2 regions of the Frigoribacterium sp. AC759 genome follow, and region 2 is predicted to be linked to the other one. Evidence: predicted binding sites of a transcription regulator. Region 2 holds the regulator's gene; the other holds the start of a gene.

Region 1 (12,070 bases), on a different contig from region 2:
GCCGATGGTCGCCACGCTGTTCGCGCTGCCGCTCGCCTTCCGCGTCGCCCGGCCGTGCGCGGCGCTGATCAACCGGCAGAGCGCCGCCCACCCCGCACCCGGAGCGCCGCCGTCGATCGACCCGTGCGCCAGCACGACGATCCGATCGACCGGAGCACCCGCGCCCGCAGCACCAGCGCCTCCGGCAGCTCCTCCGCCGGCACCCGCGCCCGCAGCACCAGCGCCTCCGCCGGCGCCGGCACCGGCCCGATCGTCGCGGCACCCCAGCTCCACCCCCACGATCGGGTCGACGCCCGCGGCGCGACACGCGCCGATGTGCCGGATCGCCCCGTAGAGCCCGTCGCGGTCGGTGATCGCCGCGGCGTCGGCCCGTCGCCCGGCCACGGTCTCGACGAGGGTCTTCGGGTGGGCGGTGCCGTAGTGCGCGCTGAACGACGACGCGACGCGGAGATGGGTGAAACGCATGACTGGTGCCTCGTGCTCAGACCCCCCGGCCGGGTCGGTTCGAACAGATGTTCGATCAGTGTACGTGGTCGACGACCCGGCGGCGACGCCCGCCGGCTGGCATCATCGAGCCATGACCGACCGCCGCTCGACCCTCGACCGGGACGCCCGCGCCGTCGGGCACTGGACCCGCGTGCTGCTCGCCCAGCCGCGCCTCCTGCTGGCCGTGAAGACGGCGTTCGCCGCGGGGCTCGCCTACTGGATCGCCCCGCAGATCCCCGGCACGGCGGCCGACTACCCCTACTACGCGCCGCTCGGCGCGGTCATCGCCATGTATCCGACGCTGCGGGCCTCCTTGCGACAGGGCATCCAGGTGCTGCTGGGCGTCGTCGTCGGCATCGCCCTCGCCACGGCGGTCTTCGCCCTGCAGGACGGGCCGCCCGGAGTCCTCGCGGTCGGCGTGCTGGTCGGCATCGGCGTCGTGCTCGCCGGCATCCGCTGGCTCGGGGCCGGTCGCGACTGGGTGCTCACCGCGGGCCTGTTCGTGCTGCTGCTCGGAGGATCCGACACCGAGTCGTACGGCATCGGCTACATCGTCCAGCTCGGCGTCGGCGTCGTCGTGGGCGTCGTCGTCAACTTCGTGATCGTGCCGCCTCTGAACACCTCGCGCGCCGAGACGCGGCTCCGGCGGGTCCGGCAGGCGCTCGCCGACCGGGCCGACGAGATCGCCGGCGTCTTCGAGACGCCCTGGCCCCTCGAGGACGACGACTGGGAGGAGCGCGTCGGCGAGCTGCCCGCGACCCTCCACAGCGTGCGCTCGTCGGTGCAGTACGCCGACGAGTCGCGGCGGATGAATCCCCGGTGGCTGCTGCGTCGACGCGATCTCGGCCACGAGTACGCCGAACTGGCCGCGTTCGAGCGGGTCTCGTTCCATCTGCAGGACATCGCCGAGGTCTCCGGGGTCCTCGGCAGGCGCATCGGCCGCCAGATCGGCATGCCCGACTCGCTCGCCCCGGCCGTGGCGCACACCCTGCACGGGGTCGCCGAGGTGATCAGGCGCCACGACTCCGACGCCGACGTGTTCGTCGAGGCGCGCCGTCGCATCGCCGACCTCTGGGAGGCGATCGACGCCCACCGCGACCGCCCCACCACCGACACCAGCGGCGGGGTGTCGATCGCCGTCTCGCTCGGTCGCATCGTCGCCGCGCTCGACCCCGACGACGGCACCGCGCCCCGGCCCTCCGAGACGGACGCGGGGACGGCGGACGCCGGGACCGACACCGAGGAGGCGCACCCCGGATCCGACGGAGCCGACGGAGACGAGACGACCGGCGCCGACGACACCGCCACCGCCGACGACTCCGCGGATGCCGACGACGCCCCGGACGCCGACGGCACCACGGGCGACGACGGCACGGCCAGGGCCACGGAGGACGACGAGGCGCCCCGCGACACCGTCCGACGCGACGCCGACTGACGGGGTGCGACGCCCGCCGCCCAAGAGCAGTACGGTTGACCGGGCACCGACGCCGAGACGCGACCCGTGCCCTGACCGGCCGGGGCGGTCGACGGGAATGCCCGTCCGCCCTGTGCGTTGACACTCGTGGCCTGAGCACCCCACCCGCCGCCAGATCGACAAGCGACGATCCGTTCGCCGCCCTCATCCATGAAAGCCGCACAGTGACAGACACCACCACCCTCATCATCCTCGGAGCCAGCGGAGACCTCACCGAGCGTCTGCTGCTCCCCGGCCTCGCCAGCCTGCTGAAGAGCGACCGCGGAGTCGACGTGCAGCTGATCGGCACCGGCCGCAGCGAGCGCAGCGCCGACGAGTGGGACGACGTCGTCAAGACGGCGTTCAACGGCGACGCCGGCAGCGACCTCGCCAAGAAGACCCTCGCGTCGAGCCGCTACATCCAGGGCGACCCCACCACGGTCGAGCACCTGAAGGCGCTGTTCGAGGCCAGCGAGGGCACGCCCGTCATGTACTTCGCCCTCCCGCCGGCGATCAGCACGAAGGTCATCCAGTCGCTGGCCGAGATCGACCTCCCCGAGGGTCTCCGCCTCGCCCTCGAGAAGCCCTTCGGCTCCGACGAGCAGAGCGCTCGCGAGCTGAACGCCGAGCTGTTGAAGATCGTCCCCGAAGAGCGCATCCACCGCACCGACCACTTCCTCGGTCGTGCGACCGTGCTCAACATGATCGGCCTCCGCTTCGCGAACCGCCTGTTCGAGCCGGTCTGGAACAGCGAGAACATCGAGAAGGTCGAGATCTTCTACGACGAGGTGCTCGGTCTCGAAGGCCGCGCCCAGTACTACGACAAGGCCGGCGCCCTGATCGACATGATCCAGAGCCACCTCCTCCAGGTGCTCGCGGTCATCGCGATGGACGCCCCGTCGTCGATCGACTCGGTCGAGCTGCGCAGCGAGATCGCGCGCGTGCTGCGTGCCACCTGGGTCAAGGGCGGCGACCCCGTCGCGTCGAGCCGTCGCGCCCAGTACTCCGCCGGCACCATCGACGGCAAGGACGTCCCCGCCTACGCCGACGAGGACGGCGTCGACGACGAGCGTCAGACCGAGACCCTGGCCGAGGTCGAGTTCGAGGTCAAGACGCGCCGTTGGGCCGGCGTGCCGTTCATCCTCCGTTCGGGCAAGGGCATGACGAAGATCCGCAAAGAGGTCCTCATCACCTTCAAGCCCGTGCCGGCGCTGCCCGAGGGGCTCAACGGCTCCTCGACGCCCGACACGCTGCGCATCGAGATCAGCCCCGAGACGATGGAGCTCGGCGTCACGACCAACGGCTCCGGCAACCCCTTCGACCTCGAGAAGTCGACCATGTCGGTGACCCTCGGCAAGCCCGAGCTCACCCCCTACGGCGAGGTGCTCAGCGGCATCTTCCACGACGACCCGACGCTCTCGATCCGCGGCGACGTGGCCGAGCGCTGCTGGGCCATCGTCGCTCCCGTGATCGACGCGTGGCAGGCCGGCCAGGTGCCGCTCGACACGTACGCGGCCGGCTCGACCGGTCCGGCGGACTGGCCCGCCTGATCCACCGGCCCACCTGAACCACGGCAGCACCCCGACGGCCGTCCCGCTCGCATCGAGCAGGGCGGCCGTCGTCCGTTCCGCCGACCGGGGGAGCCTAGGAGGCGCGGGTCGCCTGCGCGCGCCCGATCGCGTCCGCCGCACGGACCAGCGCCAGGTGCGACAGCGCCTGAGGCGTGTTGCCGACGTGTCGCCCCGTCGCGACCTCGATCTCCTCCGACAGCATGCCGACGTCGTTGCAGTAGCCGACCAGGCGATCCATCAGGGTGACGGCGTCGTCCACCCGCCCCGAGGCCGCGTACTGCTCGGCGAGCCAGAACGAGCAGGTCAGGAAGGGGTTCTCGTCGCCCGCCAGCCCATCGACGCCGCTCTCGGTGCGGTAGCGCAGCAGCAGTCCGTCGTGCAGCAGGTCGTGCTCGATCGCGGCGACGGTGCCGAGCATGCGGGGGTCGTCGGCGGCGACGAAGCCGACCTGGGCGAGCTGCAGCAGCGAGGCGTCCACCTCGGTGGTGTCGTAGTGCTGCGTGTAGGAGTTCCGTTCGGCGTTCCAGCCGTCGCGTTCGACCTCGGCCCGCACCTCGTCTCGGAGCTCGCGCCAGCGGTCGACCGGGCCGTCGAGGCCGAACTGCTCGACGCCCGCGATGGCGCGATCGAGCGCGGCCCAGATCATGACCCGCGAGTGGGTGAAGTGCTGCAGCTCGCCGCGGATCTCCCAGATGCCGCTGTCGGGCCGGGTGCGATTGTCGTCGACGTACTGCATCAGGGCCCGCTGCAACGGCCACGAGTACTCGGTCTCGTCGACGCCGAGCTGGCGGGCCTCGTGCAGGGCGATCATGACCTCGCCGAAGATGTCGCCCTGGTACTGCTTGTAGGCGGCGTTCCCGACCCGCACCGGAGCGGCGCCCCCGTAGCCGGGCAGGTGGTCGATCTCGCTCTCGTGCAGGTGGCGCTCGCCGGCGAGGCCGTACATGATCTGCACGTCGGCCGGGTCTCCGGCGATCGCCCTCAGCAGCCAGCCGCGCCAGCGATCGGCCTCCTCGACGTAGCCGTGCAGGATCAGCGCCTGCAGCGTCATCGACGCGTCGCGGAGCCAGACGTAGCGGTAGTCCCAGTTGCGCGAGCCCCCGAACTGCTCAGGCAGGCTGGTCGTCGCGGCGGCGACGATGCCCCCGGTGTCTTCGTGCGTCAGCGCTCGGAGGATCAGCAGCGAACGGCGGACCTCGCGTTCGTAGGCCGGGGGAGTCGTGCACCGTGCGGCCCAGGCCTGCCACCAGCCGACCGTGTCGTCGATGGCCGCGTCGATGTCCACCGCCGCGGGTGGCTGCCGGTGCGAGGGGTACCAGGTGAGGGAGAGGTCGACGACCTCGCCGGCCGCGACGTCGAACTCGGTCGCATGGGTGTGGTCGGTGGCGGTCAGGCGCGGCCCTCGGACGACGACGGCGTCGGGGCCGGCCGTCGCGACGAGTGCGGTGTCGTCGCCGTCGGTCACCTGCCGCACCCAGGGCATGGCGCTGCCGTAGCCGAAGCGGATGGCCAGATCGACGTGCAGGGTCACGGTGCCCGAGACCCCCGTCACCCGGCGCACGACATCGGCGCGGCGGTCGCCGTAGGGCATCAGATCGGTGACCTCGACGACGCCCGTGGCGGTCTGCCACCGCGTCACGAGCACGAACGTGTCGTCGATGTAGCGACGGGTCGCGGTGGCGTCGGCGTCGGTCGGGGCGATCAGCCACCGCCCGGCGTCGTGGTCGCCGAGCAGGGCGCCGAAGGTCGAGGCGGAGTCGAAGCGGGGCAGGCACAGCCAGTCGATGCTGCCGTCGGTGCCGACGAGGCATCCGGTGTGCAGATCACCGATCAGGGCGTAGTTCTCGATGGGCAGGGGCATGCGGCCATCCAAGCAGTCCGGTCAGCGACCCCGCTGGAGGGTGGGGTCGGGCCAGCGTGTCTCGATCTGAGGCTTCTGCCGGCGGGTGCGCGCCCAGACGACGAAGCCCATCAGGGTGAACGCGCCGTAGAAGACGTACATGAACGCCGAGGCGTAGTAGCCGGCGCTGAACAGCAGCGGTGTGCCCACGAGGTCGACGGCGACCCAGATCAGCCAGAACTCGACCCAGCCCTTGGCCATGCCGTACGTCGCCAGTAGCGAGCCCATGAAGATCCAGGCGTCGGCCCAGACGGGCTCGTACGAGCCCAGGGCGCCGAAGATCGGGGTGAGCACGGCCGTGCCGCCGAAGAGCGCCACGACGAGCAGGACGCGGTTGCGCCAGCCGGCCCACCGCGGCTCGACCGCAGCGCCGGCCCCGGTCTCGCTCTGCCGCCAGCGGCGCCACCCGTAGATCGAGACCACGATGAACATCACCTGACGCCCGGCCTGGCCGAGCAGATTGACCGGGTTCGGCGTGTCGAAGACCGCGCCGAGGAACACCGTGAAGAGCAGGGCGTTGCCGACGATGCCGATCGGCCAGGCCCAGACCTTCCGGCGCATGCCGCCGAGGGCGCTGAGCAGACCGAAGACGTTGCCGACGATCTCTCGCCAGAGGATGGTCTGATCGCCCAGCACGAGCTGAGCGTCGAAGAGCCACCGGATCACCTGCACGTCGTCCTCCTGGTCGTGGCGACGACGGTCTCCGTGATCTGCCACGGCGCTCGAGTCGCCGAGGTCGGAACGAGCGGGGTGCGTCGTTCATTCCCGAGTGCCGGCATTCCTGGTGCCGGCCGATCAGGCGAACAGCTGCTGCTCGACGCGGTCGTCGAAGACGCCGAGCAGCAGCCATGAGCCCAGCGCGGGGTCGAGGGCGAGGTCGAAGGTGCCGTCGATCCGATGGGCGCCGTCGGTCAGCGGCAGGGCGTCGACCCGCCAGACCGGCAGCTCGAGCAGATCGACCGCCCCGCCCCGAGGCGCCCGGGCAGCCGACCGCCACCACTCTCGGCGGGTGATCCACCGCTCGGGCGGGCTGACCACGCCGTACACGACGCCCCGCCACACGAATCGCAGCGGCGCCCCGTCGTCGGTCGTCTCGACCGGTACCTTCTCGTCGACCTTCATGTCGTCTCGCCCCGCTCGTCGTCGTTCGAATGTGTGTTCGAACGAAGTGTACGGTCGGCCGCCGACATCCGACCCGCGAGAGGGAGGATCGAGAGGCTGCTACGCCATCACTCGACGACGCCGGCGTCGGCGAGCTGATCCCAGAGGCCCGCGCCGTCGGGGGCGGACACCCAGGGGGTGTCGCTGCCCTGGGCGTGCTCGGAGCGCGTCGACCGGCCACCCGCGAGGACGGCCTCGCTGGGCGACAGCTGGCGGATCGCCACGGCGGCGACCGAGTCGGGGTGCTCGTGCAGGAACCGCCCGTAGAGCTCTTCGTCGTGCTGGCCGTCGTCGCCCACCAGCAGCCAGCGCATGTGCGGGAACTCCTTCGCCAGCCGGTCGAGCGACGCGTGCTTGTGCTCGCGTCCGCTGCGGAAGAAGCGGTCGTGCGTCGGGCCCCAGTCGGTCAGCAGCAGCGGACCGCTCGGGTAGAGGTTGCGCGAGAGGAACCGCGAGAGGGTGGGGGCGACGTTCCAGGCGCCGGTCGAGAGGTAGATCACCGGGCAGCCGCCAGCCGTGCGCTGCAGTCGCTCGTAGAGCACCGACATGCCGGGCACGGGGCGTCTGGCGTGCTCGTTCAGGACGAACGTGTTCCAGGCGGCCAGGAAGGGCCGGGGCAGCGATGTCACCATGACCGTGTCGTCGATGTCCGACACGACGCCGAACCGCACGTCGGGGTCGATCACGTAGACCGGGGCGTCGACGGGCAGCGAGCCCTCGCAGCTGACGGTGGCGACGTGCCAGCCCGGTTCGAGGTCGACCTCGACCCGTACGTCGAGCACGCCGCCGCGGTCGGTCGTCAGGTGGTGCGTGCGCCCGCCGAGCACGACGTCGACCCTGGCCTTCTCGACAGGCACGCTGGTGAAGCTGCGCCAACCGCGCACGTTCGCCCGGTCGATCCCCTCGAGGGTTCCCTTGCGGGTCAGCAGCACCCGCGACAGCACGCGGGCCCAGCCGGACGAGCCGTAGCCCGTGTAAGGGACGACTGTCGGGAGGAGGCCCCGCTTGCGGGCGCGCTTCTCGCGGAACCGGTGGACCGAGTTCTCGATGCGGGCGGCGCGGTGCAGCAGCGGCTCGACTCCGGCCGGTGCCGGTCTACGGGTGTCGGGCATGCGCCCATCCTGTCACGTCAGACCGGTTCGACGAGGGCGGGGGAGTCGGACGACACCGAGCCGACCTCGGACGAGACCTCGTGGAACGACATGCGGTCCGCGATCTCGGGTGCGAGCCCCGCGACCCCCTGCACGAGATCGTCGTCGCCCTCGGTCTCTGGATCGAGCCAGTCGTCCATCACGTCGGCCCCCACGAAGACCGGCATCCGGTCGTGCAGGGTCTCGAGCGGCCCCGAGGAGGCGCGGGTCAGGATCGTCGTCGACAGCAGCCACCGGGACGGTGCGTCCGGTGCCGCCCGCGGGTCGCGCCACCACTCGTACAGCGCGGCGAAGAGCATGACCTCGTCGTCGGGGAGGCGCACCAGATGGGGGTGCTTGACGCCCGCGGGGTCGGTCGTCCATTCGTAGTAGCCGGTGGCCGGCACCAGCCCGCGGCGGGCCGCCACCGCGTCGCGGAACATCGGCTTCTCGGCCGCCGTCTCCGATCGGGCGTTGAACACCGGGGCGCCCTCGGGTCCGTTCGACCCGCCGGGCACGAGTCCCCATCGGGCCGCCGCGAGCCGCCGCACAGGCGGGCCGCCGGCGTCGGCGCCGCGGGGGGCGGCGTCGACCAGCAGATTCACCGGGCGGGTCGGAGCGATATTCCAGGAAGGATCTGGGAGAGTGTCTCCTGATACATCAACGTCGAACAGGGCCACCAGGTCGCTCGAGGCGCGAGCCATCACGAATCGTCCGCACATGCGTCCATTCTCCCGGCTCGCACCGACATCGGCCGCCACCGACGGGCGGAACGGTGCACGAGGTCGGTGCGCACCGCGCCCGCGGCGCCCTCGATCGACGTCCAGCACCATGTCGCGACGACGTCGCGAATCGCAGAAGGAGAACCGTTGCTCGCCACCGAGGTCACAGAAGCACTGCCCGGGGGATCATCACTGCTCAGGAACGAGCCGGTCCAGGCCCGGAGCTCCGCGCGCCTCACGGGGCTGCTCGACGCCGCGGCGTCGATCATCGACGAGATCGGTTACGAGCGCCTGACCACCGCCATGGTCGCCGAGCGCGCGGGCGCCTCGATCGGCACCGTCTACCGGTACTTCCCCGACCGCATCGCCGTGGTCGACGCCCTCGCACTCCGCTGCATCCAGCGCCTCACGGCGACGGTCGCCGAGCGGGTGGCCGACCCCGACATCGTCGACTGGCGTCGTGCCATCGAGGCGCTCATCGACGCCAAGGCCGAGATGTACCGCGACGAGCCCGGGTTCCGCGCCATCAGGTTCGGCGACGCTCCCGACCTCGGCGCGCCGCACGAGGCGCCCGCGGGCAGCCCTCTGGCCGATCGAATCACGAGTCTGCTGGTCGACCGCTTCGGGGTCGTCCGCGACGCCGAGACCGAGCTGGCGGTCGAGGTCGTCGTCGAGATCGGCAACTCCCTCCTCGCCCGGGCGTTCGTGTCCGGCGGCGACGGCGACCCGCGCTTCATCGACGAGTGCCGACGCGTCGTCGTGGCCTACCTCGAGCCGGTGCTCGCCGTCCGCTGATCCGAGCGGTCACCCTGATCGGTCGCTCCGGGCGCTGACTCCGGGCGCTCGCCGCGGGCGGTCATTCCGAGGGGGCGTCGTCGGGGGCGGACATGTGCCGCTCCTCCCGAGCGTGCACGATCCTCTTGACGACGACCACGACCACGCCGAAGACGACGATCACCGCGACGAAGAGGTAGCCGGCCCAGTGCAGCCGGTCGGCGATCTCCCGGTAGCCGCCCGCGGCGGCGGCACCGACCGAGACGTACGCCGTCGACCACAGGATGCACGCCGGGGCCGTCCAGGCCAGGAACGTCCGGTAGCGCATCGGGCTCATCCCGACCGTCAGCGGGATGAGCGAATGCAGCACCGGTAAGAAGCGCGAGACGAACACGGCGACCCCGCCGCGACGCGCCAGGTAGTTCTCGGCCCGGACCCAGTTGCGCTCGCCGAGGCGCCGCCCGACCGCACTGCGGCGGATCGCGGGGCCGAAGCGCCGACCCAGCGCGAACCCCACGCTCTCGCCGATCAGAGCCCCGGTCACGAGCGCCAGCACCAGCGCGACGAACTCGAACGGCGTCGCGACCGCCGTGGCCGACACGATCGCCACGGTGTCGCCCGGCACGACGAGTCCGAGCAGCACCGAGGTCTCGAGCACCATGGCGAGACCGGCGAGGAGGGTCCGCAGCACCGGATCGACCGATTGGACGAGGTCGAGGAGGGTGCCGAGGAGGTCGTTCACGAGCTCGATCCTATTCACAGCCGTTCGGCAGCGACCAGAACCGCTAAGCGACACCTGTTGTGTAATTGGGGACGCATACTGTCTCTGTGAACGACCTCCTCGACCCGCTCCTCCTCTCGCGGTGGCAGTTCGGTCTGACGACGATCTACCACTTCCTCTTCGTGCCCCTGACGATCGGCATGGCCTTCACGGTCGCGGTCTTCCAGACGGCATGGGTGCGCACCGGGAAGCTGCACTATCTGCAGCTCACCCGGTTCTTCGGCAAGATCTTCCTGATCAACTTCGCCATGGGCGTCGTGACCGGAATCGTGCAGGAGTTCCAGTTCGGCATGAACTGGTCCGACTACTCGAGGTTCGTCGGCGACGTCTTCGGGGCGCCGCTCGCCCTCGAGGGTCTGCTCGCGTTCTTCCTCGAGGCGACCTTCATCGGCATCTGGATCTTCGGCTGGGACAAGGTCCCGAAGAAGCTGCACCTGGCGAGCATCTGGGGTGCCACCGTCGGCAGCATCCTGTCGGCCTACTTCATCATCGCCGCAAACGCGTTCATGCAGAACCCCGTCGGTTACGCGATCAACGAGGAGAAGGGCCGGGCCGAGCTCACCAGCCTCTGGGAGGTCCTCACCAACAAGGTCGCCCTCGCCGCGTTCCCCCACACGATCTTCGCCTGCTTCATGGTGTCGGCCGCGGTCATCGTCGCGGTGGCCGCCTGGCACCTCTCGCGCAACCAGAACCTCGAGACCATGCGGCCCGCGCTGCGCTTCGGTCTCTGGACGATGGTCGCCGCCGGCGCCCTCACCGTCCTCACCGGTGACCAGCTCGGCCTCGCCATGGTCGAGACCCAGCCGATGAAGATGGCGGCCGCCGAGGCGCTCTACAAGACCTCGACCGGTGCCGACGCCTCGTTCTCGATCTTCACCCTCGGCACGCCCGACGGGGTGCACGAGCTGTTCAGCATCCGGGTCCCGTACCTCCTGAGCTTCCTGTCGACGCACACGTTCGACGGCACGGTCGAGGGCATCAACGACCTGCAGGCGCAGTACGTGCAGCTCTACGGCCCCGGCGACTACACGCCGATCATCTGGGTGACCTACTGGTCGTTCCGCTGGATGATGGGCCTCGGCATGGTCGCCATCCTCATCTCCCTCGTCGGCCTCTGGGTGACCCGCAAGGGCCGCCTCCCGGTCAGCCGCTGGGTGTGGCGCGCGGCCGTCTGGTCGTACCCCCTCCCGTTGATGGCGATGATCGTCGGCTGGGTCTTCACCGAGATGGGACGACAGCCCTGGCTGGTCTTCGGGCTGCTGAAGACCGAGGACGGCGTCTCGCCCAACGTGACCGGTCTGACCGTGCTCATCTCGCTGATCGCGTTCACGCTCATCTACGGCAGCCTCGCGGTCGTCGAGTTCCGACTGATCGTCAAGGCCGCCCAGAAGGGGCCGGGCGAGGCGCCCGTGCCCGACCCCGAATCCGGCGAGATCCGCCACGAAGCGACGGTGTACTGATGGACCTCCCCACCCTCTGGTTCCTGCTGCTCGCGTTCTTCTTCGTCGGCTACTTCGTGCTCGACGGCTTCGACTTCGGCGTGGGCATGTCGTTGCCGTTCCTCGGCAGGGACGACACCGACCGTCGGGTGCTGATCAACACGATCGGCCCCGTCTGGGATCTGAACGAGACCTGGGTCATCGTGGCCGGCGCGTTCATGTTCGCGGCGTTCCCCGAGTGGTACGCGACCCTGTTCAGCGGCTTCTACCTGCTCCTGCTGCTGATCCTGCTGGCGCTCATCGCCCGCGGCGTCTCGTTCGAGTACCGCCACCAGCGCCCCGAGGCCGCCTGGAAGCGCCGCTTCGACCTGATGATCACCGTCGGCTCGGCCGTGCCCGCCTTCGTCTGGGGACTCGTCTTCGCCAACGTCGTCCGCGGGGTGCCGCTCGACGAGGGGTTCAACTACACGGGCGGCCTGACCGATCTGCTCAACCCCTACGCCCTGCTCGGCGGCCTCACGACCCTCCTGCTCTTCTTCACCCACGGCGTCGTCTTCGTCTCGCTGAAGACCGAGGGCGAGATCCGCGAGCGGGCACGGCGACTCGCGGTGCGGGCCGGGCTGGTCACGATCGTCGTCGCCGCGTCGTTCCTG
Region 2 (12,070 bases):
GGCGCGGCGCAGCTGAGCACGCCGCCCCGTCGACAGAGAGGTACCCTCCACTGATGCGCAAGAGCGAGTTCCATCGAGCCGTCGTCGACCAGTTCGGCGAGGCGTACGGGCGCATCCTGATGCGCGATCTCGTGATGTCGGCCGTGGGCGAGCTCACCGCCGAGCAGGCTCTCGTGCAGGGCGTCCCGCCGAGAGACGTCTGGCTCGCGCTCTGCGACGCCGAGGGCGTACCGGAGTCGAGACGGCATGGTGTCGGTCTACCCGCGCCTCGTCGTTGAGGCTCGACGTCGCACCTCCGCCCGTCTGCCCGTGATCGTGCGGATGTTCGACACGCCGCGCCATGGAAGTCGAACATGTGTTCGTACCGGTGATAGCGTCCTCCCCAGGACCTGATCGGTCCGAGAACTCCACTTCGGTGGCCGGCGTCGACTCCGATGTCGGTGGTCGTCCGTAGCGTTCTCGTATCGACGTTCCCGCCGCCGGAGTGACCGGCGGCACCAGCCTTGTCGTAGCGACGAAGACCTTGTCCCACCGGTCGGCGGCGACGCGACAGCCTACAGGCGCACGGACGACCACCACGAAGGAGAACATCATGCCCTCAGCAGAGAACCGCGAGAAGGCCCTCGAGACCGCACTCGCCCAGATCGACCGCCAGTTCGGCAAAGGCGCGGTCATGCGTCTCGGCAGCGACGAGCGTGCTCCCGTGGCCGTCATCCCCACCGGCTCGATCGCGCTCGACGTCGCGCTCGGAATCGGGGGCATCCCCCGTGGCCGCATCGTCGAGATCTATGGCCCCGAGTCGTCCGGTAAGACCACGCTGACCCTGCACGCGATCGCCAACGCGCAGCGCAACGGCGGCATCGCGGCCTTCATCGACGCCGAGCACGCACTCGACCCCGAATACGCGAGAAAGCTCGGCGTCGACATCGACGCGCTCCTCGTCTCGCAGCCCGACACGGGTGAGCAGGCCCTCGAGATCGCCGACATGCTCGTCCGGTCCGGCTCCATCGACCTCATCGTCATCGACTCCGTAGCGGCTCTGGTGCCGCGGGCCGAGATCGAGGGCGAGATGGGCGATTCGCACGTCGGGCTCCAGGCGCGACTCATGTCTCAGGCGCTCCGCAAGCTGACGGGTGGTCTGAGCCAGACCGGTACCACGATGATCTTCATCAACCAGCTGCGCGAGAAGATCGGCGTGTTCTTCGGTAGCCCCGAGACGACAGCCGGTGGTAAGGCCCTCAAGTTCTACGCCTCGGTGCGTCTCGACATCCGCCGCATCGAGACCCTCAAAGACGGCACCGACGCAGTCGGCAACCGCACAAGGGTCAAGGTCGTCAAGAACAAGATGGCGCCGCCCTTCAAGCAGGCCGAGTTCGACATCCTCTACGGTGTCGGCATCTCCCGAGAGGGCAGCCTGATCGACTTCGGCGTCGAGCACGGCATCGTCCGCAAGTCCGGCGCCTGGTACACCTACGAGGGCGACCAGCTCGGCCAGGGCAAAGAGAACTCGCGCAACTTCCTCCTCAACAACAAGGCCATCGCCGACGAGATCGAGCACAAGATCCTCGCCAAGCTCGGTGTCGGTGGTGCCAAGGCCGTCGAAGAACCCGTCGCATCGATCGAGACCAAGATCGCCGCACGGAAGGGCGCATGACCACGTCCGGCGACGGCGACTCGACGGTCGACTTGGCTCCGGTCACGCCGCTGTTCGGTCGCCGAGGGGCGTCGAAGCCCGCTGCCGGCGGCAGTGCTCCTCAAGACGAGTGGGCCGATGCGGCGCCGAGTGACGACGAGGTCGGCCATGAGTCGACCGCAGATGATGTCGCCGCCGAGTCGACGAGTCACAGCGTAGACGACGTCTCCCGATTCGCAAGCGCCCGTTCGGAGCCGGAGCCGGAGCCGGAGCCCCAGTCGGGCCACGAGTCGGCCTCGGCTCGAGCTTCGAAGCGCAAGACGGCTTCGGTCCCGGCCGAGTCTGACGCTGTCCGGTCGACTGCGGCCGCCCTGGCCGCGATCACCGATCACTGGTCCGGGCCGAGAGCGGTCGACACGCTCGACCCGGTCGACGAAGACGACGAGCCCGAACCAGAGCCCGAGGGGCTCGACGCGCAGCGGAGCCGAGCCGAGAACATCAGCATGCATGCCCTCGCGCGCCGAGGGGTTTCCTCCGCTGAGATGGCCTCTCTTCTGGCAGCCCGTGACCTCGACGAGCAGGTCGTCAGCGACGAGGTCGAACGACTCGAGGGTGTCGGTCTGCTCAACGACCGGGAGCTCGCGGAGAACCTGGTGCGCAGCAAGCATGAGCGCAAGGGCCTCGGTCGCGGCGCTGTCACGAGCGAGCTCCGCAGTCGCGGCATCGCGCCCGAGCTCATCGAGCAGGCGATGTCCGAGATCGACGACGACGACGAGCAGTCACGCGCCGACGAGTGGGCGCTGAAGCGCGCCACGTCGTTGCAGGGGCTCGATCAGGCGACCGCGGAGCGGCGTCTGAACGGGTACCTGATGCGCCGCGGCTATCGGTCCGAGACGATCCGTCGGGCGGTGGAGAAGGCTCTTCCTCGCGGTCGGGGCGGCGTCCGCTTCCGATGATCGGTCGACCGGGGCCGCGGCCGTAGACTCTCCGACTATGTCGACGGTTCTCCCCGCCCCGGTCTCCGAAGCCCGAGCAGACGGCCTCGCGGCTCCCGCGCGTCGCACCTACGAGGTGCGGACGTTCGGGTGCCAGATGAACGTGCACGACAGCGAGCGTCTGAGCGGATCCCTCGAGGCCGCCGGCTACGAGCCGGCCGTCGACGGTGAAGCGGATGTCGTCGTCATCAACACCTGCGCCGTCCGAGAGAACGCCGACAACAAGCTCTACGGCACATTGGGGCGGCTGGCGGGCGTCAAGCGGCGGCGGGAGGGCATGCAGATCGCCGTGGGCGGATGCCTCGCGCAGAAAGACAAAGAGGCCGTCCTCGAGCGCGCGCCCTGGGTCGACGTCGTCTTCGGCACCCACAACGTCGGGGCGCTGCCGACGCTCCTCGAGCGTTCTCGTCATAACGACGAGGCGCAGGTCGAGATCCTCGAATCGCTCGACGTGTTCCCCTCGACCCTGCCGGCCAAGCGCGACTCGGTCAGCTCCGGCTGGGTCTCCATCTCGGTCGGCTGCAACAACACCTGCACCTTCTGCATCGTGCCGACGCTGCGCGGCAAAGAGCGCGATCGGCGCCCGGGCGACATCCTCGCCGAGGTCCGCTCCCTCGTCGACGACGGCGCCATCGAGGTGACCCTGCTCGGTCAGAACGTCAACTCCTACGGGGTCGAGTTCGGCGACCGCCTCGCTTTCGGCAAGCTCCTCCGTGCCGTCGGCGCCATCGACGGCCTCGAGCGCGTCCGTTTCACCAGCCCGCACCCGGCCGCCTTCACCGACGACGTCATCGACGCCATGGCCGAGACCCCTGCGGTGATGCCGCAGCTGCACATGCCCCTCCAGTCGGGGTCCGATGCGATCCTCCGATCGATGCGACGCAGCTATCGCAGCGCGAAGTTCCTGGGCATCATCGACCGGGTCCGGGCCGCGATGCCCGACGCGGCGATCTCGACGGACATCATCGTGGGCTTCCCGGGTGAGACCGAAGCCGACTTCGTCGACACGCTCCGAGTGGTCGAGGAGGCGCGTTTCGCCTCGGCTTTCACCTTCCAGTACTCCGTCCGACCCGGCACGCCCGCGGGGGAGATGGCCGATCAGATCCCCAAAGAGATCGTCCAAGAACGCTACGAGCGGCTGACGGCCCTCCAAGACCGGATCTCCTTCGACGAGAACCGCGCTCTCGTCGGCCGAAGGGTCGAAGTGCTCATCTCGGCGACCGAGGGTCGGAAGGACGCCGAGACCCACCGGCTGTCCGGTCGGGCCGAAGACAGCCGTCTCGTCCACCTCGACGTCCCCGACGGAGTCGAGGCGCCTCGACCGGGCGATGTCGTGACGGTCGACGTGACCGGGGCGGCTCCCTTCCATCTCCTCGCCGAGTCGTCGATCGGCTCCGTCTTCGACGTGCGACGCACGCGGGCAGGCGACGCCTACGACCGCGCCCAGGCCGACTCGTGCGGGGTGCCGGCGTCCGCGACCGGCTCGACCGGCGCCTCCGGGGCACCGAGGGTGTCGTTGGGTCTGCCGACCCTGCGCGTGTCGACGACGCCCATCTACGACGCCGCCGACGGTCTCCGCTGAGTCCGCGGGGTCGACGAGAGATGCTGATCGCCCTGGTCGGTGCCACGGGCACCGGCAAGTCCGCGCTGTCCCTCGACCTGGCCGAGCGGCTCCGGTCGAGCGGTCGCCCGGCGGAGATCGTCAACGCCGACGCGATGCAGCTCTACCGGGGCATGGACATCGGAACCGCGAAGCTGTCGGTCTCCGAGAGGCGCGGCATACCGCACCACCTCCTGGACGAGCTCGATGTGACCGACGAGGCGAGCGTCGAGTGGTACCAGCGGCGCGCCCGGACGGTCATCGACGAGGTCCAGGGGCGGGGTGCGGTGGCGGTGCTCGTGGGCGGCTCGGGGCTCTACGTGTCGAGTGTGCTGTTCGACCTCCGGTTCCCGGGCACCGACCCGGCCATCCGTGCGCGCTACGAGGCCGTCGGCGAGGCCCAGGGGCCGGGTGCGCTCTTCCGCCTGCTGCGCGACCGGGATCCGCTGGCCGCCCAGAAGATCGGCTCGACGAACATCCGCCGTCTCGTCCGTGCCCTCGAGGTCGGCGAGCTGACCGGCGAGCCGTTCTCGGCCCGCCTGCCCGACGAGGCGGCCCGCTGGCGCCCCTCGGCCATCGTCGGCGTGCACGACGATCGAGAGGCCCTCGTCGAGCGACTCGACGCCCGGGTCGAGCGGATGTGGGGCGACGGCCTCGTCGACGAGGTCCGCGGTCTCCTCGCGCACGGTCTCGAGCGCGGCGTCACGGCGAGTCGAGCGATCGGCTACGCGCAGGCGGCCGCCCAGCTGCGCGGCGAACTGACGGAGTCCGACGCCATCGAGACCAGTGCGGCTCTGACCCGCCGCTACGCGCGTCGTCAGGTGAGCTGGTTCCGTCGATACGCCGACGTCCGCTGGGTGCGGTCCGGCGACCCCGGGGGCGTCGAGGCGGCCCTCGATACACTCGACGCGTGACCACCACTCTCCAGTTCACCAAGGGCCAGGGCACGGGCAACGACTTCGTGCTGTTCTCCGACCCCGACGGCGAGTTCCCCCTCGACCCCGTGGCGATCCGGGCGTTGACCGATCGCCACTTCGGCGTGGGCGGCGATGGCGTGATCCGTGCGGTCCGGTCCGAGCACCTCCCCGACGGCCGGAACGCCCTGGCCGAAGACCCGGCCGCCGAGTGGTTCATGGATTACCACAACGCCGACGGCAGTGCGGCCGAGATGTGCGGCAACGGCATCCGGGTCTTCGTCCGCTACCTGACCGACCGCGGCCTCGCGACGCTCGAGCCGGGCGGCACCCTGGCGATCGGCACGCGGGCGGGGGTGCGCCACGTCCAGCGCAGTATGACGGGCTTCCAGGTCGATCTCGGCCTCTGGTCGCTCTCCGACGAGTCGCCGACGGTGCGGGCTCGAGAGCTGCATGCGGCCCGCCCCGGTCTGTCGCTGTCCGTCGGCAATCCGCACGTCGTCGTCGCGCTGGCGACCGACGACGAGCTCGACGCGCTCGACCTCTCGTACCTCCCCGTCCTCGACCCCGCACCCGTCGAGGGCGCGAACGTCGAGTTCGTCGTCCCGGCCGACCCCCTGGTGGTCGACGGCATCGGCCACATCCGCATGCGCGTGCACGAGCGGGGCAGCGGCGAGACCCTCTCGTGCGGCACGGGAGCGGCGGCGGCGGCCCTCGCGACGCGGCACTGGGCCGGTGCCGGGGCGCCCGATCAGTGGCGCGTCGAGGTCCCGGGTGGCACGGTCGGCGTCCTGGTCGTGCCGACGGACGACGGCGAGCACGTCTCGCTCAGCGGTCCGGCCGATCTGGTCTTCAACGGGGCGCTCGAGATCTGACCGCCGTCGTCGGGCCTGCCTCGCTGATCAGCGACGGTGGGCCGTCAAGACGCGGTAGCCCTTGCTGGTGGAGGCGCGGGTCACGTCGACGACGTCGCCCAGCTCGGAGTTCATCCACTTCTGCAGCGAGTCCGCGCCGAGGTTCTTCTGGACGACGAGCCACGCGTCCGACCCGACCTCCAGTCGGGGGAGCCACTTGGTCAAGAGCCCGTGCAGCTCGTTCTTGCCGACGCGGATGGGCGGGTTCGACCAGATCGTCGAGAACCGCAGGTCGGCGGGAACATCGTCGGGCTCGACGGCGTTGACGTTCTCGAGGCCTGCGGCCCGGGCGTTCTCGCGCACGAGCTCCAGCACCCTCTTGTTCACGTCGACGGCCCAGACCGTCGCGTCGGGTGACGACAACGCGAGGCTCAGGGTGATGGGCCCCCATCCGCATCCGACATCGAGCAGATGACCCGAGGTCGGCGGCGTGGGCACGTCGGCCAGGAGGACGGCCGTCCCGGCGTCCACCCGATCGGGGCTGAAGACGCCCGCGGCCGTGGTGAGTTCGAGTTCGCGGCCCGCGAGGGTCACCGAGATGGTCCGGCGCCGCATCAGGCTCTCCGGTTCCGAAGAGAAGTAGTGCTCGCTCGCCATGGCCCACAACCTATCGACAATCCCCACGGGCGGCCGAATCGGCTCCCCGCTCACCGCCTGACGAAAGGGCTAGTATCACTCCGATGACAGACCTCCCCACGAACCCGCTCGATGCCGAGCGTTCCGAGCAGGGTGACGACGTCGTCGCCCGCGTGCTCGACCGTGCGGCGTCCCGGGCTTCCGCCTACACCGTCTTCTCGCCTGCGCAGGCGATCCAGACCCGCTCTCTGCACGACACCGGCTCGGACGGCGACCAGTTCGACCGCGACGATCGCCAGGCGCTCCGTCGTGTGGCGGGGCTCTCGACCGAGCTCCAGGATGTCACCGAGGTCGAGTACCGCCAGCTCCGGCTCGAGAACGTCGTCCTGATCGGCGTCTACTCGCAGGGTTCGCTCTCCGACGCCGAGAACTCCCTCCGCGAGCTGTCGGCCCTGGCCGAGACGGCCGGCGCCGTCGTCCTCGACGGGCTGCTGCAGCGTCGGCCCAACCCCGACCCGAGCACGTACCTCGGCAGCGGCAAGGCCGAAGAGCTGCGGATGACCGTCGCGGCTCTCGGCGCCGACACGGTGATCGCCGACACGGAGCTCGCGCCAAGCCAGCGTCGTGCCCTCGAAGACGTGGTCAAGGTCAAGGTCATCGACCGCACGGCCGTCATCCTCGACATCTTCAGTCAGCACGCCAAGAGCCGGGAGGGCAAGGCGCAGGTCGAACTGGCGCAGCTCGAGTACCTGCTGCCCCGACTGCGCGGCTGGGGCGACTCGATGTCGCGGCAGGCCGGTGGCCAGGTAGGAGGCGCGGGTGCCGGAATGGGCAGCCGCGGCCCCGGAGAGACCAAGATCGAGCTCGATCGGCGACGGATCCACACGCGCATGGCGCGCCTCCGTCGGCAGATCAAGGAGATGAAGCCCGCGCGCGACGCCAAGCGGGCCAATCGCGACCGCAACGAGGTGCCCTCGGTCGCGATCGCCGGCTACACCAACGCGGGCAAGTCGAGCCTGCTCAACAGGCTGACGAGTGCGGGCGTGCTCGTCGAGAACGCCCTCTTCGCGACCCTCGACGCGACGGTGCGCAAGAGCTCGACGACGGACGGCCGGCCGTTCACGTACGCCGACACGGTGGGTTTCGTCCGAAACCTGCCGCATCAGCTGGTCGAAGCCTTCCGCTCCACCCTCGAGGAGGTCGCGGCGTCGGACGTCATCGTCCACGTCGTCGACGGCTCGCACCCCGATCCGGCGGCGCAGCTCGCGACGGTCCGCGAGGTCGTCAGCGAGGTCGACGGGGGCGACATCACCGAGATCGTGGTGTTCAACAAGAGCGACCTGGTCGACCCCGACCAGCGACTCGTGCTCCAGGGCCTCGTCCCGACCGCGGTCTTCGTCTCCGCCCGGACGGGCGAGGGCATCGACGAGCTCCTCGAGCGCATCGCCTCGACCCTTCCGACCCCTGACGTCGAACTCGAGCTGCTCGTACCGTACGACAGGGGCGACGTCGTCTCTCATCTCCACGACTCGGGTCGTGTCGTCGAGACGGCGTACGAGGAGGCCGGCACGCGCGTGCACGCCCGGGTCTACCCGAGCGACGTGGCGTGGTTGTCGCCGTTTGTCGACCGCGAGGCCGTCTCGAGCTGAGCCGACCGAGTCGACCACGACGAAGCCCCCCGCCGAATGGCGGGGGGCTTCGTCGTTCGTCGAGTCGGGGTCACACCGACCGGAGCACGGCCACGACCTTGCCGACGATCTGAGCGTGGTCGCCGACGATCGGCTCGAACGCGCTGTTGCGGGGCAGCAGCCAGGTGTGGCCGTCACGCTGACGGAAGACCTTGACCGTCGCCTCGTCGTCGAGCATGGCGGCCACGATGTCGCCGTTCTCCGCCGAGTTCTGCTGCCGGACGACGACCCAGTCGCCGTCGCAGATGGCGGCGTCGATCATCGAGTCGCCGACGACCCGCAGCATGAAGAGGTCGCCCTTGCCGACGAGCTGGCGGGGGAGGGGCATCACGTCCTCGACCTGCTGCTCGGCCGTGATCGGGATGCCGGCGGCGATGCGCCCCACCATCGGGACGTGCGCGGTGTCGCCGTCGTCGCTCGTCGTGAGGATGCTCGTCACGGGTGCGAGGGCGGGCGCCTCGGTCGAGAGGACCTCGAGGGCGCGGGGCCGGTTCGGATCGCGTCGGATGCGACCCGCGAGCTCGAGCTGGTTCAACTGGTGGGTCACGCTCGACAGCGACTTCAGACCGACGGCGTCGCCGATCTCCCGCATGCTCGGCGGGTATCCGCGCTGTCCGATGCTCTGCTGGATGGCCGTCAGGATCGACGTCTGCTTGGCCGTCAGCTCCTTGCGCGTGACCGAGCCCGTCTCGGTCGACCGGGTGCGCTGCGCGTCGCTCATGTGTCTCCTGCCGTGGATGTCGGTGGTCGCTGTTCTACTCGGACCACCGATCGAAACCGTATCCGATGCGGCGTCTTCGGCGAAACACATGTTCGAGTGTGTCGCCGATCCACGTCGAGAAAATCGAACATCGGGGTTGAAATCGACTTTGATCGAAGATATGTTCGGAACACGTCTTCGTGCCCGGTGTTCCCGGCCGATCGCCGGGCACGAACACGGACGTCTCCTCTAGCGGTGAAAGGACCACCTCATGAGCGCCATCACGACCACCACTGCCACTCCCACCCCCACCGACGACGCCGTCGCCTCCTTCTCTTCGCCCCCGCGCGTCCGGCTGCGCATCACCCGGCGGGGGCGTCGTGTCGTCAGCACCGCCGTCGGTCTGCTCGTCGCCGGTGTCGTCGGCGGCGTGCTCCTCGCCGGGCCCGGTGCAGTCGCGTCGGACACCGCCGGTGCGGCGTCGTTCGACTACGTCACGGTCGACGGGGGAGACACCCTGTGGCAGGTCGCGTCCGAGATCGCACCCACCAAAGACCCCCGCGACGTCATCAGCGACATCGTGCAGTTGAACAACCTCAGCAGCACCGAGGTCGCGGCGGGGCAGTCGCTCGCCGTCCCCGCTCAGTACGCCGACTGACGGGCCGTCCATCGGGCTCCGTCTGAAGAGACCTCGAGGGGTCGCGACCGCTGCCAGCCGAGGGTCGACGATTCGGGACTCCGTCCGGTGGAGACCTACCATGGAGCGGTGTCCTTCAGTCTCGACGACCTCCCCATCCGTGACGACCTCCGTGGCCTGACGCCGTACGGCGCACCGCAGACCAGGGTGCCGGTCGCTCTCAACGTCAACGAGAACACGCATCCGATTCCCGAGAACGTCGCACGCGACATCGTCGCATCGATCGCGCAGGCCGTCCTCGAGGTGAACCGGTATCCCGACCGCGAGTTCACGCAGTTGCGGGACTCCCTGGCCGACTACCTGGGTCACGGCCTCACCCGAGACAACATCTGGGCGGCGAACGGCTCGAACGAGGTCATCCAGCAGATCCTCCAGGCCTTCGGCGGCCCCGGGCGGAGCGTCCTCGGCTTCCCTCCGACGTACTCGATGCACTCGATCATCGCGGCGGGCACCGGGAGCACCTGGGTCGAGGGTGCGCGAGACGTCGACTTCACCATCAGTCCCGAGACGGCGGTCGCCGAGATTCGTCGCACCGAACCGGACATCGTGTTCTTCTGCGGTCCGAACAACCCGACGGGCACGCCCCTCGACCTCGCCACGGTCGAGGCCGCCTACGACGCGACCGACGGAATCGTCTTCGTCGACGAGGCGTACGCGGAGTTCATGCCCGTCGGCCAGCCCACCGCTCTGACCCTGCTCGAAGGCCGGCCGCGTCTCATCGTCTCCCGCACCATGAGCAAGGCCTTCGCCTTCGCCGGGGCGCGAGTCGGATACCTCGCCGCCCACCCGGCCGTGACCGACGCGCTCCGTCTGGTGCGCCTCCCTTATCACCTGTCGTCGTTGACCCAGGCCGCCGCGATCGCCGCGCTCTCCCACGCCGACGAGATGCTCGCCATGGTCGGCGAGATCGCCACCCAACGCGACCGGATCGTCCGGGTGCTGACCGAGCTCGGCTACGAGCCCTGGCCGACCTGGTCGAACTTCGTGCTGTTCGGCGGGGTCGACGATCCGGCCGACGTGTTCGAGCGTCTGCTCGCCCGGGGCATCATCGTGCGGAACCTCGGCATCCCCCACCACCTCCGGGTCAGTGCGGGCACCGAGGCCGAGACCACGGCGTTCCTCGAGGCGCTGCGCGACATTAGGCTCTCCTCGTGACCGAACAGACCCCTACCCGCGTGGCCTCCCTCGAGCGTGAGACGAGCGAGTCGCGCATCGCGCTGTCGCTCGACCTCGACGGCACCGGCTCGTCGAGCATCGACTCGTCCGTCCCGTTCTTCGACCACCTGCTGACGGCGCTGTCGAAGCACTCGCTGATCGATCTGCGGGTGGCGGCGACGGGTGACACGCACATCGACGCGCACCACACGGTCGAAGACATCGGCATCGCCTTCGGCACCGCGCTCCGTCAGGCGCTCGGCGACAAGTCGGGTATTGCACGGTACGGCGACGCCCTGGTGCCGCTCGACGAGGCCCTGGTGCAGGCGGTCGTCGACATCTCCGGTCGCCCGTACCTCGTGCACGGCGGCGAGCCGGAGGGCTTCGAGCTGCACCTGATCGGCGGCCACTTCACGGGGTCCCTGGTGCGCCACGTGTTCGAGGCGATCGCCTTCCACGCCGGCATCACGGTACACATCCGCGTGCTCGGCGGGCGCGACCCGCATCACATCGCCGAGGCCGAGTTCAAGGCCTTCGCGCGAGCCCTCCGCCAGGCCGTGCAGCCCGACCCGCGGGTGGTCGGCATCCCCTCCACGAAGGGCGCGCTGTGACGGTCCGTCCCTCCGTCGTGGTCCTCGACTACGGCAGCGGCAACGTCCACTCGGCGGTCAAGGCCCTCGAGCTCGCCGGGGCCGACGTCGAGCTGACGGCCGATCGCGCCCGGGTGCAGGCGGCCGACGGCCTCTTCGTGCCGGGCGTCGGGGCCTTCGGCGCCGTTATGAGCGCGCTCGAGTCCGTCCGCGGCGGCGAGCTCATCGATCGCCGTCTGGCCGGCGGGCGACCCGTGATGGGCATCTGCGTCGGCATGCAGGTCTTCTTCGAGGGCGGTGTCGAGCGCGGTGCGACGGCGGGCGGGCTGGGTGAATGGCCCGGTGTCGTCGACGAGCTGAAGGCCGACGTGCTGCCTCACATGGGCTGGAACACCGTCGACGTCCCCGAGGGCAGCACGCTGTTCGACGGCGTCGCCGACGAGCGCTTCTACTTCGTCCACTCGTTCGCGGCCCAGTCGTGGACCCTCGACGTGATCCCGCCGTTCCCGCAGCCGCACGTCACGTGGGCCGACCACGGCGGCCGTTTCGTCGCCGCCGTCGAGAACGGACCGCTCTGGGCCACGCAGTTCCACCCCGAGAAGTCGGGG

The links. Region 2 encodes LexA, which represses DNA repair genes until DNA is damaged. Its sites were predicted from a motif close to TCGAACANNTGTTCGA; they were not measured.
Region 1: a site for LexA is predicted at 6,558-6,573, ahead of ACZ6JE_RS13325 (DUF6504 family protein). Genes of this name have one in related genera too.

Annotation. Positions count from the first base shown of each region.
Region 1 covers NZ_CEEDMT010000027.1:7,476-19,545, forward strand. The annotation lists gene ACZ6JE_RS13300 (DNA polymerase III subunit alpha) at 1-465, opposite strand, end outside; gene ACZ6JE_RS13305 (FUSC family protein) at 578-1,921, shown strand; gene ACZ6JE_RS13310 (glucose-6-phosphate dehydrogenase) at 2,125-3,489, shown strand; gene ACZ6JE_RS13315 (glycoside hydrolase family 15 protein) at 3,584-5,371, opposite strand; gene pnuC (nicotinamide riboside transporter PnuC) at 5,393-6,082, opposite strand; gene ACZ6JE_RS13325 (DUF6504 family protein) at 6,206-6,532, opposite strand; gene ACZ6JE_RS13330 (App1 family protein) at 6,640-7,683, opposite strand; gene ACZ6JE_RS13335 (SOS response-associated peptidase) at 7,701-8,423, opposite strand; gene ACZ6JE_RS13340 (TetR/AcrR family transcriptional regulator) at 8,571-9,218, shown strand; gene ACZ6JE_RS13345 (DedA family protein) at 9,280-9,939, opposite strand; gene ACZ6JE_RS13350 (cytochrome ubiquinol oxidase subunit I) at 10,026-11,438, shown strand; gene cydB (cytochrome d ubiquinol oxidase subunit II) at 11,438-12,070, shown strand, end outside.
Region 2 covers NZ_CEEDMT010000001.1:588,088-600,157, forward strand. The annotation lists gene ACZ6JE_RS02710 (DUF3046 domain-containing protein) at 54-278, shown strand; gene recA (recombinase RecA) at 593-1,654, shown strand; gene ACZ6JE_RS02720 (regulatory protein RecX) at 1,651-2,589, shown strand; gene miaB (tRNA (N6-isopentenyl adenosine(37)-C2)-methylthiotransferase MiaB) at 2,627-4,210, shown strand; gene miaA (tRNA (adenosine(37)-N6)-dimethylallyltransferase MiaA) at 4,231-5,142, shown strand; gene dapF (diaminopimelate epimerase) at 5,139-6,017, shown strand; gene ACZ6JE_RS02740 (class I SAM-dependent methyltransferase) at 6,045-6,653, opposite strand; gene hflX (GTPase HflX) at 6,737-8,281, shown strand; gene lexA (transcriptional repressor LexA) at 8,352-9,041, opposite strand; gene ACZ6JE_RS02755 (LysM peptidoglycan-binding domain-containing protein) at 9,292-9,678, shown strand; gene ACZ6JE_RS02760 (histidinol-phosphate transaminase) at 9,787-10,872, shown strand; gene hisB (imidazoleglycerol-phosphate dehydratase HisB) at 10,869-11,483, shown strand; gene hisH (imidazole glycerol phosphate synthase subunit HisH) at 11,480-12,070, shown strand, end outside.